2 regions of the Streptomyces sp. NPDC030838 genome follow, and region 2 is predicted to be linked to the other one. Evidence: riboswitches for the same ligand, from Rfam matches in the RefSeq annotation. Region 2 holds a riboswitch; the other holds the start of a gene.
What was found. A riboswitch is a leader RNA that binds a small molecule or an ion and turns the genes downstream of it on or off. The one in region 2 is predicted to bind S-adenosylmethionine.

Region 1: it holds a riboswitch for S-adenosylmethionine, as region 2 does, so the genes downstream of both, ACZ42A_RS01195 (aminotransferase class V-fold PLP-dependent enzyme) here and thrC (threonine synthase) in region 2, are expected to answer to the same signal.

What each region holds. Positions count from the first base shown of each region.
Region 1 covers NZ_JBVIED010000001.1:256,837-264,937, forward strand. Annotated here, with positions in the region: gene ACZ42A_RS01165 (Lrp/AsnC family transcriptional regulator) at 1-250, shown strand, start outside; gene ACZ42A_RS01170 (small secreted hydrophilic protein) at 357-647, shown strand; gene ACZ42A_RS01175 (sensor histidine kinase) at 592-2,070, shown strand; gene ACZ42A_RS01180 (response regulator transcription factor) at 2,093-2,758, shown strand; gene ACZ42A_RS01185 (SLC13 family permease) at 2,815-4,230, shown strand; gene ACZ42A_RS01190 (glycerate kinase) at 4,241-5,437, shown strand; gene ACZ42A_RS01195 (aminotransferase class V-fold PLP-dependent enzyme) at 5,392-6,759, opposite strand; SAM riboswitch class IV at 6,890-7,007, opposite strand; gene trpD (anthranilate phosphoribosyltransferase) at 7,083-8,101, opposite strand, start outside.
Region 2 covers NZ_JBVIED010000003.1:430,647-438,747, forward strand. Annotated here, with positions in the region: gene ACZ42A_RS12475 (DUF6571 family protein) at 1-209, shown strand, start outside; gene ACZ42A_RS12480 (hypothetical protein) at 206-766, shown strand; gene ACZ42A_RS12485 (NADH:flavin oxidoreductase) at 788-1,918, opposite strand; gene groL (chaperonin GroEL) at 2,095-3,717, opposite strand; gene ACZ42A_RS12495 (cold-shock protein) at 4,020-4,223, opposite strand; gene ACZ42A_RS12500 (MoaD/ThiS family protein) at 4,632-4,910, opposite strand; gene thrC (threonine synthase) at 4,994-6,283, opposite strand; SAM riboswitch class I at 6,302-6,457, opposite strand; gene ACZ42A_RS12510 (glucosyl-3-phosphoglycerate synthase) at 6,625-7,569, shown strand; gene ACZ42A_RS12515 (alpha,alpha-trehalose-phosphate synthase (UDP-forming)) at 7,669-8,101, shown strand, end outside.

The DNA of each region.
Region 1 (8,101 bases), on a different contig from region 2:
CGTGGACCGGATCCCCGAGATCGCGGAGTCGATCGCCGCGCTGGACAACGTCAGCGAGGTGTTCTCCGTGACCGGCACCTACGACCTGATCGCCATGGTGCGGGTGAAGGAGCACGAGGACCTCGCGGAGGTCATCCCCGGCCGCATCAGCAAGATCCCCGGCGTGGAGGCCACGGACACCCACGTGGCGTTCCGCACGTACTCCCAGCACGACCTCGAGGCGGCGTTCTCGATCGGCCTGGACAACTAGGTCTCGTACTCGTACGGATCCGGCAGGTCCCGTACGTCTCGTACATGAAGGCTTCTTCATCCGGCGCTCATCCGCACCGCACCGGGCCGGGGGCAGGATCGCAGTCATGGTCTTCACCCGCCGGATCGCGGCCCTCGCCGCCGTCGTGGTGATCCCCCTGGGGATCGCCGCGACCAGTTTCGCCCTCACCGACAGTCCCGAGTCGCCGAAGGTCCCGGCGAAGGTGGAGCTGGACAGCGGCTCCCCCACGCCGACGCCGACCCGCCCGCAGCCGACGCCGACCCCCAGTGACGAGGTCGTCTCCCGGCCTCCGGTGACCGACGACCCCGCGAGTGAGGACGATGACGACGACCGCGGCACCGGCGCCGACGACGACGGCCCCGGCGACGACGGCTGACCGGCCGCGCCGGCGGATCTCCGCCCGCGTCCGCATCCTGCTCTGGCTGCTGCTGGTGATGGCGGTCGCGCTCGCCTCGGTGGCCACCACCACCCGCTCGATCCTGCTGCGCGACACCGACCAGCGGATCGACAACCTGCTCGCGCAGGAGGCCGGCGAGTTCGCCCACTTCGAGGAGGCGGGCGTCGATCCGGAGACCGGCCGCCCGTTCACCGACCCGGCCCGGCTGCTGCGGGTCTTCCTGGAGCGGCAGTACGCCGACCTGGACGAGGAGCTGATCGGCCTGGTGGGGCACCCGGGCGGCACCCCGGCGCAGATCATCCAGCAGCGGGAGATCCCCGTGGCCCTCCCCCTGCACCGGGACGAGGACGCCCGCCGCCGGATCTTCGCCTCCCCCGACTCCAGCGGCACCCTGGACCGGCCGTCCGGCGAGATCCGCTGGGCCAAGGTGACGGTGGCCCGGCCCGGCGGGGAGCCGGAGGCCGCGTTCGTGGTCGCCTTCCACCCGGGCCGCGAGCACGACCGCGCGGACGAGGTGTTCCGGGTGCTGCTCGCCATCTCCGGGGTCGCCCTGCTGATGACGATCGGTATCGCCTGGGTGGTCGCCGGGCGGATCCTGAAGCCGGTCCGGCTGGTGCGCACCGCCGCCGCGCAGCTCACCGAGCAGGACCTGACCCGCCGTATCCCGGTGGCCGGCCGGGACGACGTGGCCGCGCTCGCGGAGACGTTCAACGCGATGCTGGACCGGCTGGAGCGGGCCTTCGCCGTCCAGCGGCAGTTCGTCGACGACGCGGGCCACGAGCTGCGCACCCCGATCACCATCGTGCGCGGCCATCTGGAGCTGATGGGCGACGACCCGGCGGAGCGCGAGGAGACGGTCCGGCTGGTCACCGACGAGCTGGACCGGATGAGCCGGATCGTCGAGGACCTGCTGCTGCTCGCCAAGGCCGAACGCCCCGACTTCGTCAGCCCCGAGCCGGTCCAGCTCGCCGAACTCACCGCCGACGTCTACGTCAAGGCCCGCACCCTGGGCGACCGCGACTGGCAGCTCGCCGAAGTCGCCGACCGGGAGGCGGAGTTGGACCCGCAGCGGATCACGCAGGCGATGGTGCAGCTCGCGCAGAACGCCGTGCAGCACACCGCGCCCGGCCAGACCATCCGCATCGGCTCCCGCGCCGACGGCGAGCGGATCGAGCTGTACGTCGCCGACTCCGGGCCGGGCGTGCGGCCGCAGGACGCCGAGCTGATCTTCGAACGGTTCCGGCGCGGCACCGCCCGGCGCGGGGCGCGCGGCTCCGGCGCCGGTCTCGGCCTGTCGATCGTGAAGGCGATCGCGGAGGGCCACGGCGGCCGGGTCCGGCTGCACCCCACCGAGGGCGGCGGCGCCACCTTCGTACTCACCCTGGAAGAGCCACGCCCATGAACCCGCTGGAAAAGGCACGCCCATGAACCGCATCCTCATCGTCGAGGACGAGGAGCGCATCGCCTCCTTCGTCGAGAAGGGCCTGCGCGCCAACGGCTTCACCACCACCGTCGTCGGCGACGGCGACGCCGCCTACGACTACGCCCTCACCGGCGGCTTCGACCTGGTGGTGCTGGACATCGGCCTGCCGGGCCGGGACGGCTTCACGGTGCTGCGCGAACTGCGCGAGGCGCGGGTGACGGTCCCGGTGATCGTGCTGACCGCGCGGGACTCGGTCCGGGACACGGTGGCCGGCCTGGAGGGCGGAGCCGACGACTGGATGACCAAGCCGTTCCGCTTCGAGGAGCTGCTCGCCCGCGTCCGCCTCCGGCTGCGTACGGCGGCCAGGGCGCCGGAGGTGACGGTGCTGCGGTCGGGGTCGCTCAGCCTGGACCTGCGCACCCGCCGGGCCCGCTCCGGGGACCGCACGGTCGATCTGACGGCCCGTGAATTCGTGCTGCTGGAGCTGTTCCTGCGCCATCCCGGGCAGGTACTGTCCCGCGAGCAGATCCTCTCCCACGTCTGGGGCTACGACTTCGACCCCGGCTCCAACATCGTGGACGTGTACGTCCGGGCGCTGCGCAAGAAGCTCGGCGCGGAGCGGGTGGAGACGGTCCGCGGGATGGGGTACCGGCTGCCCGCCGGGTGAAGTTTCCCTCATGTGCGGCTCATCGATGGCTCACCGCCCGCCGGGACGCTCGTGATGTGACCCTGACTCCCCGTCTCACCGTGGCCCTGTGTGCGGCGCTCTCCCTGTGCGCGCTGCTCGCGGTGCCCGTCACCTTCCCCGGCCTGAGCGGGGACGCGCGCCTCACCCTCGCCGTGTTCGCGCTGGCGACCTGCGCCTGGATCGGCACACCGATCGACGACACGTACATCGCGCTGGGCGCCGGACTCGCGCTGACGGCGACCGGGGTGATCAGCAGCGACACCCTCTTCGGCACCCTCGGCGACTCCACCGTCTGGCTGCTGATCTGCGCCTTCGTCCTGGCGGCGGCGGTGACGCGGACCGGGCTCGCGGGCCGGGCGGCGGCCTTCCTGGTCGGCGGCGCGCGGACCGTACGGCAGCTGGTGCACCTGACCACGGCCGCGCTGGTCGTCACGGCGTTCGCGGTACCGGCCACCTCCGGCCGGGCCGCGCTCGCGCTGCCGGTGTTCCTGGCGCTCGCCAAGGCCCTCGCCGACCGGAAACGACTGGTCGTGATGCTGGCGCTGCTCTTCCCGACCGTGATCCTTCTGTCGGCGGTGGCGACCCTGATCGGTGCGGGAGCGCATCTGATCACCGTGTCGGTGCTGTGGGAGGCCACCGGGCAGCGCATCGGGTTCGTGGAGTGGCTGCTGCTGGGCCTGCCGCTGGCGGTGGCGTCCTCCCACCTGGCCGCGGAGACCGTCCTGTTGACGACCACCCGGCGCGCCGACCGCGAGGGCCCGGTCCGCATCACCCCCGAGCAGATCCAGCGGCACAGCGACACCCCGGTCACCGGCCCCTGGACGCAGGCCGAGACCCGCTGCGCCGCGCTGCTGGCCACGGTCGTGCTGCTGTGGTGCAGCGAGCCGCTCCACCGGGTGCCGCCCGCCGTCGTCGCGCTGATCGGCGCGGTCGTCGCCGCCTCCCCCGCCCTGGGCACCGTACGGCTGAAGGACGCGCTGAAGACGGTCCCGTGGTCGCTGCTGCTCTTCATGGCCGCGACGATGGCGATGGGCGTCGCGCTCGCCGACTCGGGCGCGGCGAAGTGGCTGGTCTCCGGGCTGCCGTCGGCGGTGGGGCCGCTGCTCTTCCTGACGATCGTGATCGCGGTCAGTACGGCGGCCCACCTGGTGCTCCAGTCCCGTTCCGCCCGCTCCTCCGTCCTGGTCCCGCTGGTGGTGGCCGCCGCCGTGGGCGCCGGGGTCAACCCGGTCGCCGCCGCCCTCGCCTCCACCGCCGCAGCGGGGTTCTGCCACACCCTCCCCGCCTCCGCCAAGCCGGTGACGCTCTTCGCGGAGATCCCCGGCATCCCCACCTACACGCCGCGCGACCTGCTGCGCCTGTCCGCCGTACTGGCCCCGCTGACCGCCGGCCTCGTCCTGCTCTTCGCCGTGGCGGTGTGGCCATGGCTCGGCGTACCCGTGACCCCCTAGGAGACCTGCCATGCTGACCCGAGTCGTCGTAGCCCCCAGCGGCTTCAAGGAGTCGCTGTCCGCCCAGGCCGCCGCCGACGCCATCGCGGACGGGGTCCGCCGGGTGCTGCCGGGCGCCGAGATCGATCTGGTGCCGCTGGTGGACGGCGGTGAGGGCACGGCCGTCGCGCTGGCCGCGGCCACCGGCGGGCGGCTGGTCGCGCTGCCCGCCACCGGCCCGGTCGGCGACCGGCTCGGCACCCACTTCGCGCTGCTCGGCGGCGCCGGGGACACCGCACTCGTGGAGATGGCGGCGGTCGCCGGGCTCTCCCTCGTCCCGCACTCCCTGCGCGACCCGGGCGCCACCACCACCTACGGCGTCGGCGAGCTGATCCGCGCCGCGCTCGACACCGGCGTACGGCGGATCCTCGTCGGCTGCGGCGACTCCGGCACCTCCGACGGCGGCGCGGGCGCGCTCCAGGCACTCGGCGCCCGCCTCCTCGACGCGGACGGCTTCGAACTACCGCCGGGCGGCCGGGAGTTGCTCCGGCTGCACCGTATCGACCCGTCAGGCCTCGACCCCCGCCTGCGCGAGACGGAACTCCTGGTCGCCTGCAACCCGTACAACGTCCTGTGCGGCGAGCGCGGCGTGGCCCGGGTCTTCGGACCGCAGAAGGGGGCGACGCCCGCGCAGGTCGAGCACCTGTCGGCCGGTCTGGAGAACTGGGCCTACGTCCTCACCCGCGACCTCGGGGTCACGCACACCGACCTGCGCACCGGCCCCGGCACCGGCGCCTCCGGCGGCCTCGGCGCGGGCCTCGCCGCGCTCGGCGCCCGGCTGCTGCCCCGCTTCGACGTCCTCCTCGGCCACCTCGACCTGGACGCCCGGCTGGCCCGCGCCGACCTGGTCGTCACCGCCGAGGGTGCCCTCGACCACCAGACCCCGCGCGGCAAGGTACCGGCGGAGGTGGCCCGCCGGGCGAAGCTCCACGGCCGTCCCGTCCTCGCCCTGGCCGGCACGCTCGGCGAGGGGGCGCACGAGGTGCCGGGCGTGGACGCGTTCAGCGGGATCCTGCCCGCGCCGATGGCCCTGGCGGAGGCACTCGTCCGGGCCGGCGAACTGCTCACCGACGCCACCGAACGCGCCCTGCGGATGATCCTGCTGGGCGCCCGGCTACCGGCTCACGCGGAGGTGTCCGGCACGCAACGCCCGTCCTCCGTACGGTAGTTCCACTTCGCGCCGTCCCGGACCAGCTCCGTCACCGCGGTCACGAACCGCTCCACGTGCTCGTCCGGCGTGCCCGCGCCGAAGCTGACGCGGATGGCGTTGAGGGACTTCTCGCCGGGCGCGGCCTCGGGGGCGCCGCACTCGCCCTGCGTCTGCGGGTCGCTGCCGAGGAGGGTGCGCACGAGGGGGTGGGCGCAGAACAGGCCGTCGCGGACGCCGATGCCGTACTCGGCGGAGAGCGCGGCGGCGAAGTGGGAGCTGTTCCAGCCGTCGACGACGAAGGAGATGACGCCGACGCGCGGGGCGTCGTCGCCGAAGAGGGAGAGGACGCGCACCTCGGGCACCTCGGCGAGCCCGCTGCGCACCTTCTCGATCAGGTACCGCTCACGGGCGACCAGGCTGTCGAACCCGGCCTCGGTGAGGGCCTTGCAGGCGGAGGCGATGGCGTAGGCGCCGATCACGTTCGGGGAGCCCGCCTCGTGCCGGGCGGCCGTCTCGTGCCACTCCACGTCCACGCCGCCGTCCTCGCGCCGGGTCACCCTGCGGCTGGCGCCGCCGCCCGCGAGGTACGGCTCGGCCTCGCGCAGCCAGTCGGCGCGGCCCGCGAGCACACCGGAGCCGAACGGGGCGTACAGCTTGTGCCCGGAGAAGGCGACCCAGTCGACGTCCAGGTCACGGACGCTCACCGGGTGGTGCGGCGCCAGCTGCGCGGCGTCCAGCACGATCCGGGCGCCGTGCGCGTGCGCCGCCGCGGCCAGCTCCCGTACGGGCCACAGCTCGCCGGTGACGTTGGAGGCGCCGGTGACGCAGACCAGCGCCGGGCCGTAGGGGTCGCGGTCGGCGAGGGCGCGCTCCAGGGTCGCCACCGCCTCGGCCGGGGTGCGCGGCGCGTCCAGGTAGGTGACCTGGGCGTTCTTCCAGGGCAGCAGGGAGGCGTGGTGCTCGGTCTCGAAGACGAAGACCCGGCAGTCGGCGGGCAGCGCGGCGGCGAGCAGGTTGAGCGAGTCGGTGGTGGACCGGGTGAAGACGACCTGGTCGCCGTCGCGGCAGTCGAGGAAGTCGGCGACGGTCTTCCGGGCGTTCTCGAAGAGGTCTGTGGACAGCTGGGAGAGGTAGCCGGCCCCGCGGTGCACGCTGCCGTAGTAGGGCGCGTACGCGGCGACGTCGTCCCAGACCCGCTGAAGCGCCGGCGCGCTGGCGGCGTAGTCGAGCGCGGCGTAGGTGACCTCGCCACCGGTGACGAGCGGGACGGTGACATCCCGGCCCAGAACGGGCAGAGGGGCACAAACGGACTGGTCGGCGGCAGCGGTGGAGACAGACATGGGGAACTCCCGTGAGACAGAGGAGGAAAGGAAAGAAAAGGGGTGTGCGGAGGCGGGGCTCGGCGGCCCTATCGCATTCGCTTGCTCACGGAAGGCTCCCTCGAACGACCAGGACCCCTGGTTTGCGAGGGGTCCGCGCTTGCCGTAGGCCTTGCTGCCGTACGGCCTGGTCTTCACCCGGGGCACCCCGCCACGGACGGAGGGTTGCCGGACAGTCGGCCGGGGCCTCATGACTGTCACTCATGACCTGGTACAGGAACGTAGACGAAATGATCGTCGTCCCGCAACCCGTGTCCGGATTACGGGACGACCGTCGTGGAGCGTTACGCGTTGCTCGCCGCCACCCAGCGGTCCAGCGTCCGCCGTGCCGCGCCCGAGTCGATGGACTCGGCCGCCCTGTCCATCCCGGCGCGGATCTGCTCCGCCAACGGGGCGTCAGTGGGGTGCAGGGCCACCAGCGCGGCCGCCGAGTTCAGCAGCACCGCGTCCCGGACCGGGCCGGTCTCACCGTCCAGCAGACGGCGGGCGACCTCGGCGTTGTAGGAGGCGTCCGCGCCGCGCAGCGCCTCGACCGGGACCAGCTCGATGCCGACGTCCCGCGGGTCGAAGGTCTCCTCGGCGACCTTGCCGTCGCGGACGATCCACACCCGGGAGGTGGAGGTGGTGGTCAGCTCGTCGAGGCCGTCGTCACCGCGGAAGACCAGCGAGGAGTTGCCGCGCTCGGCGAAGACGCCCGCGACGATCGGCGCCATCCGCAGATCCGCGACACCCACCGCCTGGGCCTTCACCCGGGCCGGGTTGGTCAGCGGGCCGAGGAAGTTGAAGGTCGTGCGGATGCCCAGCTGGCCGCGGGCCGCCGCCACATGACGCAGCGCCGGGTGGAACTTCACCGCGAAGCAGAAGGTGATGCCCGCCTCCTCGGCGACCTCGGCCACCCGCCGCGGCGTCAGCTGCAGATTGACGCCCAGCTTCTCCAGCACGTCGGAGGCGCCGGACGCCGAGGACGCGGCCCGGTTGCCGTGCTTGACCACCTTGGCGCCGGTGCCGGCCACGACGATGGAGGACATCGTGGAGATGTTCACCGTCCTGGCGCCGTCGCCGCCGGTGCCGACGATGTCGACGGTCTCGCCGGGCACCTCGATCACATTGGCGTGCGCGTACATCGCCCGGACGAGCCCGGCGATCTCCTCGACCGTCTCGCCCTTGGCCCGCAGCGCCACCGCGAACCCGGCGATCTGCGCGTCGGTCGCCTCACCGCGCATGATGCGGTCCATCGCCCAGGCGGTGTCCTCGGCGCTCTGGTCCCGGCCCTCCAGCAGACCGTTCAGCACCACGGGCCAGG
Region 2 (8,101 bases):
ACGAGCAGCAGCGCATCAACGAGGAGAACCAGCGGATCAAGGGCGACACCTTCACCGCGCGCGAGGGCCAGCTCCAGGCACTGGCGGACGAGTGGATCGCCGCCAACCAGAACAACCTGGACGGCGGCAACCGCTACACGATCACCGAGGAGATCAACGACGCCGCGTTCAGAGGGAACGACCGAGCGCAGAAGCTGGTGGGCAAGTGACGGCGCGACGAGCCCGGCGCCGCGGCACGCGTGCGCTCGCGGCGGCCGTGGCGCTGGCCGCCGCGGCGGTCGGCTGCGGCGGGTCCGGGGACTACGCCGTGCCCGACCGGGTGTGCGGCGTCCCCGTGGACGCCGACGCGCTCGCGCCGCTGCTGCCCGACGGCGAGAAGCTCACCGAGAGCCGCACCGACAAGGGCCGGGGCAGCGTGTCCTGCCGGGTGAGCGTGGACGACGCGCTCGTGCTCTACCTGGCGGGAGACGTCACGGACCGGGGTACCGGCAGGGACGCGGTGTCCCTGGAGGACCGGGGCCTGCGGCGGCTCGGCGACCCGTCCCTCGTCGAGGGGGTCGGGGACGCGGCCGCGGTGGCGGACGCGGGGGCCAAGGCCACGGTGGAGTGCACAGCCGAGGGAGAACCCCGGGACTTCGTGGGGCTCGTCCAGCTGGAGGGCGAGGAGCCGGTCCCCTCGGAGACCGAGGAACGCCGGGATGCCCTCCTGGCGTTCCTCAAGTCCTGGTTCCCGGCGGCGGAAAAGGCTCAGGGCTGCGCGCCCTGAACCCCCGGCCGGGTCCCGGCGTCAGCTGAGCGTCTTCAGCGCGGCGGCGTCGTACGGCTTCAGCTCGTCGAACCGGCCCGCCAGCACCTTCTCCGCCCACTCCGGGTCCTGGAGCAGCGCGCGGCCGACGGCGACCAGGTCGAACTCGTCGCGCTCCAGGCGGTCCAGGAGGTTGTCCAGGCTGCCGACCGGGGCACCCTGGCCCGCGAAGGCGTGGATGAAGTCGCCGTCGAGGCCGACCGAGCCGACGGTGATGGTCTGCTTGCCGGTGAGCTTCTTCGTCCAGCCGGCCAGGTTGAGGTCGGAGCCCTCGAACTCGGGCAGCCAGTAGCGGCGGGTGGAGGCGTGGAAGGCGTCCACACCGGCCGCGGCGAGCGGGGTCAGGATGGCCTCCAGCTCCTCCGGGGTCTCGGCGAGCCGGGCGTCGTAGGCGCCCTGCTTCCACTGGGAGTAGCGGAAGAGGACCGGGAAGTCCGGGGAAACGGTCTCGCGGACCGCCGCGACGATCTCGGCCGCGAACCTGGCCCGGGCCACGGGGTCGCCCCCGTAGACGTCGGTACGGCGGTTGGTGCCCGCCCACAGGAACTGGTCGAGGAGATAGCCGTGGGCGCCGTGCAGCTCCACGCCGTCGAAGCCGATGCGCTCCGCCGCCGCGGCGGCCTCGGCGAAGGCGCCGATGACGTCGTCGATGTCCCGCTGGGTCATCTCCTGGCCGGCGCCCTCCGAGCCGTCGAGGCCCAGGCCGGACGGGCCGACGGCGGGGGCCTCGGGGAACGGGGGCCGGCCGGCCTTGCGGACCATGCCGATGTGCCACAGCTGCGGAACGATCTTCCCGCCCGCCGCGTGGACCTCCTCGGCGACCTTCGCCCAGCCGGCCAGCTGCTCCTCGCCGTGGAAGCGCGGCACACGGTCGCTCTCACCGGCCGAGTCGTGGCCGACGTAGGTGCCCTCGGTGACGATCAGGCCGACGCCCGCGGCGGCGCGGCGGGCGTAGTACGAGGCGACGTCCGCGCCGGGAACGCCGCCCGGCGAGAACTGACGGGTCATCGGCGCCATCGCGATCCGGTTGCGGACGGTGAGGCCGTTGATCGAGACGGGGCGGGAGAGGATCTGCGCGGCACGGGCGGAGGGGGAGTCTGCGGTGACGGTCACTCGGGGGGCTCCTAGCGGTACCAGGCGGTATGTGCGTATGCAACGAACACCAACTGGGCCGCCCTGGCCGTCATTCCGCCCGGAGTCTGTGACTCCGGACACGCCCGAGGGCGGCGCCCCCGCCTCTCGGCAGGGACACCGCCCTCGGAAAAGGACCGGATCAACCGTCAGGTCGATCAGAAGTCCATGTCACCGCCCGGCATGCCGCCGCCGGCCGGGGCAGCGGCCTTCTCCGGCTTGTCGGCGATGACGGCCTCGGTGGTGAGGAACAGCGCGGCGATCGACGCGGCGTTCTGCAGCGCGGAGCGCGTCACCTTGGCCGGGTCGATGATGCCTTCCTTGACCAGGTCGACGTACTCGCCGGTCGCGGCGTTCAGGCCGTGGCCCGGGGTCAGGTTGCGCACCTTCTCCACCACGACGCCGCCCTCGAGGCCGGCGTTGACGGCGATCTGCTTCAGCGGGGCCTCGAGCGCGAGCTTCACGGCCTGGGCGCCGGTCGCCTCGTCACCCTCGAGCTCCAGCTTCTCGAAGACCTGGGAGGCCTGCAGCAGGGCCACGCCACCACCGGCGACGATGCCCTCCTCGACGGCCGCCTTCGCGTTGCGGACGGCGTCCTCGATGCGGTGCTTGCGCTCCTTGAGCTCCACCTCGGTGGCGGCACCGGCCTTGATGACGGCCACGCCGCCGGCCAGCTTCGCCAGACGCTCCTGGAGCTTCTCGCGGTCGTAGTCCGAGTCGCTGTTCTCGATCTCGGCGCGGATCTGGTTCACACGGCCCGCGACCTGGTCGGCGGAGCCGGCACCGTCGACGATGGTGGTCTCGTCCTTGGTGATGACGACCTTGCGGGCGCGGCCCAGGAGGTCCAGGGTCGCGTTCTCCAGCTTGAGGCCGACCTCCTCGGAGATGACCTCGCCGCCCGTGAGGATGGCGATGTCGCCGAGCATGGCCTTGCGGCGGTCGCCGAAGCCCGGGGCCTTGACGGCGACGGACTTGAAGGTGCCGCGGATCTTGTTGACGACCAGGGTCGACAGGGCCTCGCCCTCGACGTCCTCGGCGATGATCAGCAGCGGCTTGCCCGACTGCATGACCTTCTCCAGGAGCGGGAGCAGGTCCTTGACGTTGGAGACCTTGGAGTTGGCGATGAGGATGTACGGGTCCTCGAGCACCGCCTCCATGCGCTCCATGTCGGTGGCGAAGTAGGCGGAGATGTAGCCCTTGTCGAAGCGCATGCCCTCGGTGAGCTCGAGCTCCAGACCGAAGGTCTGCGACTCCTCGACGGTGATGACGCCTTCCTTGCCGACCTTGTCCATGGCCTCGGCGATCAGCTCGCCGATCTGGGTGTCGGCGGCGGAGATGGAGGCCGTGGAGGCGATCTGCTCCTTGGTCTCGACCTCCTTGGCCTGGTCGAGCAGCGCGCCGGAGACGGCCTCGACGGCCTTCTCGATACCGCGCTTCAGGGCCATCGGGTTGGCACCGGCGGCCACGTTGCGCAGACCCTCGCGGACCAGCGCCTGGGCGAGGACGGTGGCCGTGGTCGTACCGTCACCGGCGACGTCGTCCGTCTTCTTGGCGACTTCCTTGACCAGCTCGGCGCCGATCTTCTCGTACGGGTCCTCGAGCTCGATCTCCTTGGCGATGGAGACACCGTCGTTGGTGATCGTGGGGGCGCCCCACTTCTTCTCGAGGACGACGTTACGGCCCTTGGGGCCGAGGGTCACCTTGACGGCGTCCGCGAGCTGGTTCATGCCGCGCTCGAGGCCGCGCCGCGCCTCCTCGTCGAACGCGATGATCTTGGCCATGTGAAGTGGTCCTCCCAGGACTGGGGGTGATTACTTCGGACCGCGCCCGCGCCCGCGACGGACGGCTCGCCTGCCTCGTGGTTCCTTGCCCCACCTGGCCTGCGGCCTCACCGACCCGGTCCATCTTTGTCACTCTCACCTTCAGAGTGCTAACGCCAATGATTAGCACTCGCCCCCATCGAGTGCAAGCGGCTCTCGGAGACCGGCAGGTAGTCAGCGGTGGGCGAACAGAGGACTACGGCGGGCGGACACGCCGAAGGGCTCGCACCGGCGTGCGGTGCGAGCCCTTCGCAATGGAACGTTCAGGCGGTGACGCGAACCATGTCGGCCTGCGGGCCCTTCTGGCCCTGCGAGATCTCGAACTCGACCCGCTGGCCCTCTTCCAGGGTGCGGTACCCGTCCATCTGGATCGCGCTGTAGTGGACGAAGACGTCCGCACCACCGTCGACCGCGATGAAGCCGTACCCCTTCTCCGCGTTGAACCACTTGACGGTGCCCTGAGCCATGCCTAACTCCCCTATTACTGGCCCTTGCACAGATCCACACTTCGCGGATCCGGGTCAGACCTCACCCCCCAGTCGTTGGGGGCGTGCGCCGGAACGCGTCGACCGCGGCTGAATGTATCTGTCCAACTGCCGTCTGCAACAGGTCAATCGGACGAGAAATCCGGGCAGCATCGATCGCTTGTTTACGGAGAATTCACCTGATTTCCGGGCAATTCGGGCCAGGCAAAAGGAGCGAAAGGCGCAAAAACACCGCTGATTTTGGCTGCTTCTCGACGCAGCTTCAGCACGGATTCTCCGCGGAAAGAGGAGCGGGTTCCCCAACTGTACCGCGCTCAATCACATGGAATTGCCCCCTCCGCTTCTCTCACGGAGGGGGCAATTCGACGAACGGTCTGTGACAGGTGTGGCTCAGCAGCCGCCGGCCACCGCCGGAATGATCGACACGCCCGCGCCGTCCGGCGTGGCCGTCTCCAGCCCCTGCTCGAACCGGACGTCGTCGTCGTTGACGTACACGTTGACGAACCGCCGCAGCTTGCCCTGGTCGTCCAGAACCCGGGCGGCGATGCCGGTGTGGTTCTTCTCCAGGTCGGCGATGACCTCGGCGAGGGTGGCACCTTCGGCGGCGACCTCGGCCTGGCCACCGGTGTAGGTGCGCAGGATGGTGGGGATGCGGACAGTGACGCTCACGTGAAACCTCCGGTCAGGGTGAGGGACTAAGGGGCGCGGGGAACTGCGCGACCAGCCCCCACCGGCCCGCAGCGAACAACGATCTAGACGAGCCCGGCCTCACGGAACGAATCCAGGCTGGGCCGAATGGTCGCCGTCAGCCCCGTACCGGCCACCGCGTCGAGGGTCTTGAGGCCGTCGCCGGTGTTGAGGACGACGGTGGTCTTGGCGGGGTCGAGGACACCGTTCTCGATGAGCTTCCGCGTGACGCCGACGGTCACCCCGCCGGCGGTCTCCGCAAAGATCCCCTCGGTCCGGGCGAGCAGCTTGATCGCGTCGACCACCTGCTCGTCCGTGACGTCCTCCACCGCACCTCCCGTGCGCCGCGCAATGTCGAGCACGTAGGGACCATCCGCCGGGTTCCCGATCGCCAGCGACTTGGCGATGGTGTTCGGCTTCTGCGGGCGGACGACATCGTGGCCGGCCTTGAACGCCGCCGACACCGGCGAGCAACCCTCCGCCTGCGCGCCGAAGATCTTGTACGGCTTGTCCTCGACGAGCCCGAGCTTGATCAGCTCCTGGAGACCCTTGTCGATCTTCGTGAGCTGGGAACCGGAGGCGATGGGCACGACGATCTGGTCCGGCAGCCGCCAGCCGAGCTGCTCGCAGATCTCGTACGCCAGGGTCTTGGAGCCCTCCGCGTAGTACGGCCGCAGGTTGACGTTGACGAAGCCCCAGCCCTCGCCCGCCGGGTCGCCGATCAGCTCGGAGCAGAAGCGGTTCACATCGTCGTAGTTGCCCTCGATGCCGACCAGCTCGCCGCCGTAGACCGCGGCCATGACGACCTTGCCCTGCTCCAGGTCGTGCGGGATGAACACGCAGGAGCGGAAGCCGGCGCGGGCGGCGGCGGCACCCACCGCGCCCGCCAGGTTGCCGGTGGAGGAGCAGGAGAGGGTGGTGAAGCCGAAGGCGCGGGCGGCCTCCAGGGCCTGGGCGACCACGCGGTCCTTGAAAGAGTGGGTCGGGTTGCCGGAGTCGTCCTTCACGTACAGGCCGCCGGTGACGCCGAGTTCGCGCGCCAGGTTGTCGGCCTTGACGAGCTTGGTCCAGCCGGGGTTCAGGTTCGGCTTGTCGGCCACGTCGGCCGGGACGGGGAGCAGCGGCGCGTAACGCCAGATGTTCGCGGGGCCCGCCTCGATGCGCTTACGCAGTTCCTCGGCGTCGTACGCCGAGAAGTCGTAGGCGATCTCCAGCGGGCCGAAACACTCTTCGCAGGCGAAGACCGGGCCGAGCGGGACGCGGTGGCCGCACTCGCGACAGGAGAGCGCCGCGGCGGGGCCGAGGTCCACAATGGAAGCGGAATCAGTGGTGCTTGCAACAGTCTGCACAGCCATGTGAGGCGAGGCCCTTTCTCCTCATCTTCCTCACGACGCACTTCGCCGTGAGACGGATTTGGCACCTTCCCTAGCCGGGGAGCCTCGCGAAATGATCAGCGGTGATCTACGAGACCGGCTGGAGGGTTGCCGGGGCTTCATCGGGCCGTGTCCCTCTGCCCCTCTGGATGAGCTGTATGCGGTTGTAAAACGCGAGCGACCCCCGACATGCGATGGTCATCAGCGTTGTTCAAGACTGTAACCGAAGGCCAGGACAGTTGAGATAGTCGTCCGAACCGCGAGATGGATCACAACGCAGACCGATCACCACTCGCCGAGAGAACGCAGAGGAGCCGCGCACTGTGCTGGAAGAAGTCGAGCGCTGGCTGAGCACCCGCTCCTGGTCCGTGACCGATCGCCCGCTCCACAAGATCCTGGCCGCCAAACGCGCCACGGGCCAGACGGTCAGTGTCGTGCTGCCCGCGCTCAACGAGGAGGAGACGGTCGGCGACATCGTCGCCGCCATCCGCCACGATCTGGTGCGGCAGGTCCCGCTGGTCGACGAGATCGTCGTCGTCGACTCGGGCTCCACCGACCGCACCTCCGAGGTGGCCGCCGCCGCGGGCGCCCGGGTGGTGCACCGCGACGAGATCCTGCCGCGCATCCCCGCCGTCCCCGGAAAGGGTGAGGTGCTGTGGCGGTCCCTGCTCGTGACGAGCGGTGACATCGTCTGCTTCGTCGACGCGGACCTGAAGGACTTCTCGTCCGACTTCGTCTCCGGGATCGTCGGCCCGCTGCTGACCGACCCGGACGTGGACCTCGTCAAGGCGATGTACGACCGTCCGCTGGGCGCCGCGGCCGGGCAGGGCGGCCGGGTCACCGAGCTGATGGCCCGCCCGCTGCTGAACATGCACTGGCCGCAGCTGGCCGGGTTCGTCCAGCCGCTCGGCGGCGAGTACGCGGCCCGCCGGTCCCTGCTGGAGCAGCTGCCGTTCCCCGTCGGGTACGGCGTGGAGCTGGGCATGCTGGTCGACGCGCTGCACCTGGTCGGCCTCGACGCCCTCGCCCAGGTCGACGTCGGGGTGCGCAAGCACCGCCACCAGGACGGGCAGGCCCTGGGCCGGATGTCCGCCGCGATCTACCGCACGGCCCAGCTGCGGCTGGCCCGCGGGCATCTGATCCGGCCGTCGCTCACCCAGTTCGAGCGGGTGGAGGACGGTTTCGAGCCGCGGACGTACTCGGTGGACACGGAGGAGCGTCCGCCGATGGTGGAGATCGCGGAGTACGCGGCCCGCAAGGTCGCCTGAACGCTGACCTGCGGCGGCACCTGACGTAACACGCGCCACGGGCCGTATACGGCCGAACCGTACGTTTGAGCGGTTGGGGGGCGGGCTAGGTTGAGGACCATGGCTTCGACGTCAGGTGCTGCACAGGTACTGGTGGCCTCCAACCGTGGCCCGGTCTCCTACCAGGTCCGCGACGACGGCTCGCTGCACGCCAAGCGGGGCGGCGGCGGACTGGTGTCGGGTCTGTCGGCGATCGGGCCGGACGCGGGCGCGCTGTGGGTGTGCTCGGCGCTCGGCGACGGCGACCGCGAGGCGGTGCGCCGCGGGGTCGGTGAGAGCGGCGTGCGGATGCTGGACATCCCGGCCGACGTGCACGCGGACGCCTACAACGGCATCGCGAACTCGGTGCTGTGGTTCGTCCACCACATGCTGTACCAGACGCCGCTGGAGCCGGTGTTCGACGCGGAGTTCCGCCGGCAGTGGGCGTCGTACGAGACGTACAACCGGGCGTTCGCCGAGGCGCTGGCGGCCGAGGCGGCCGAGGGCGCGGCGG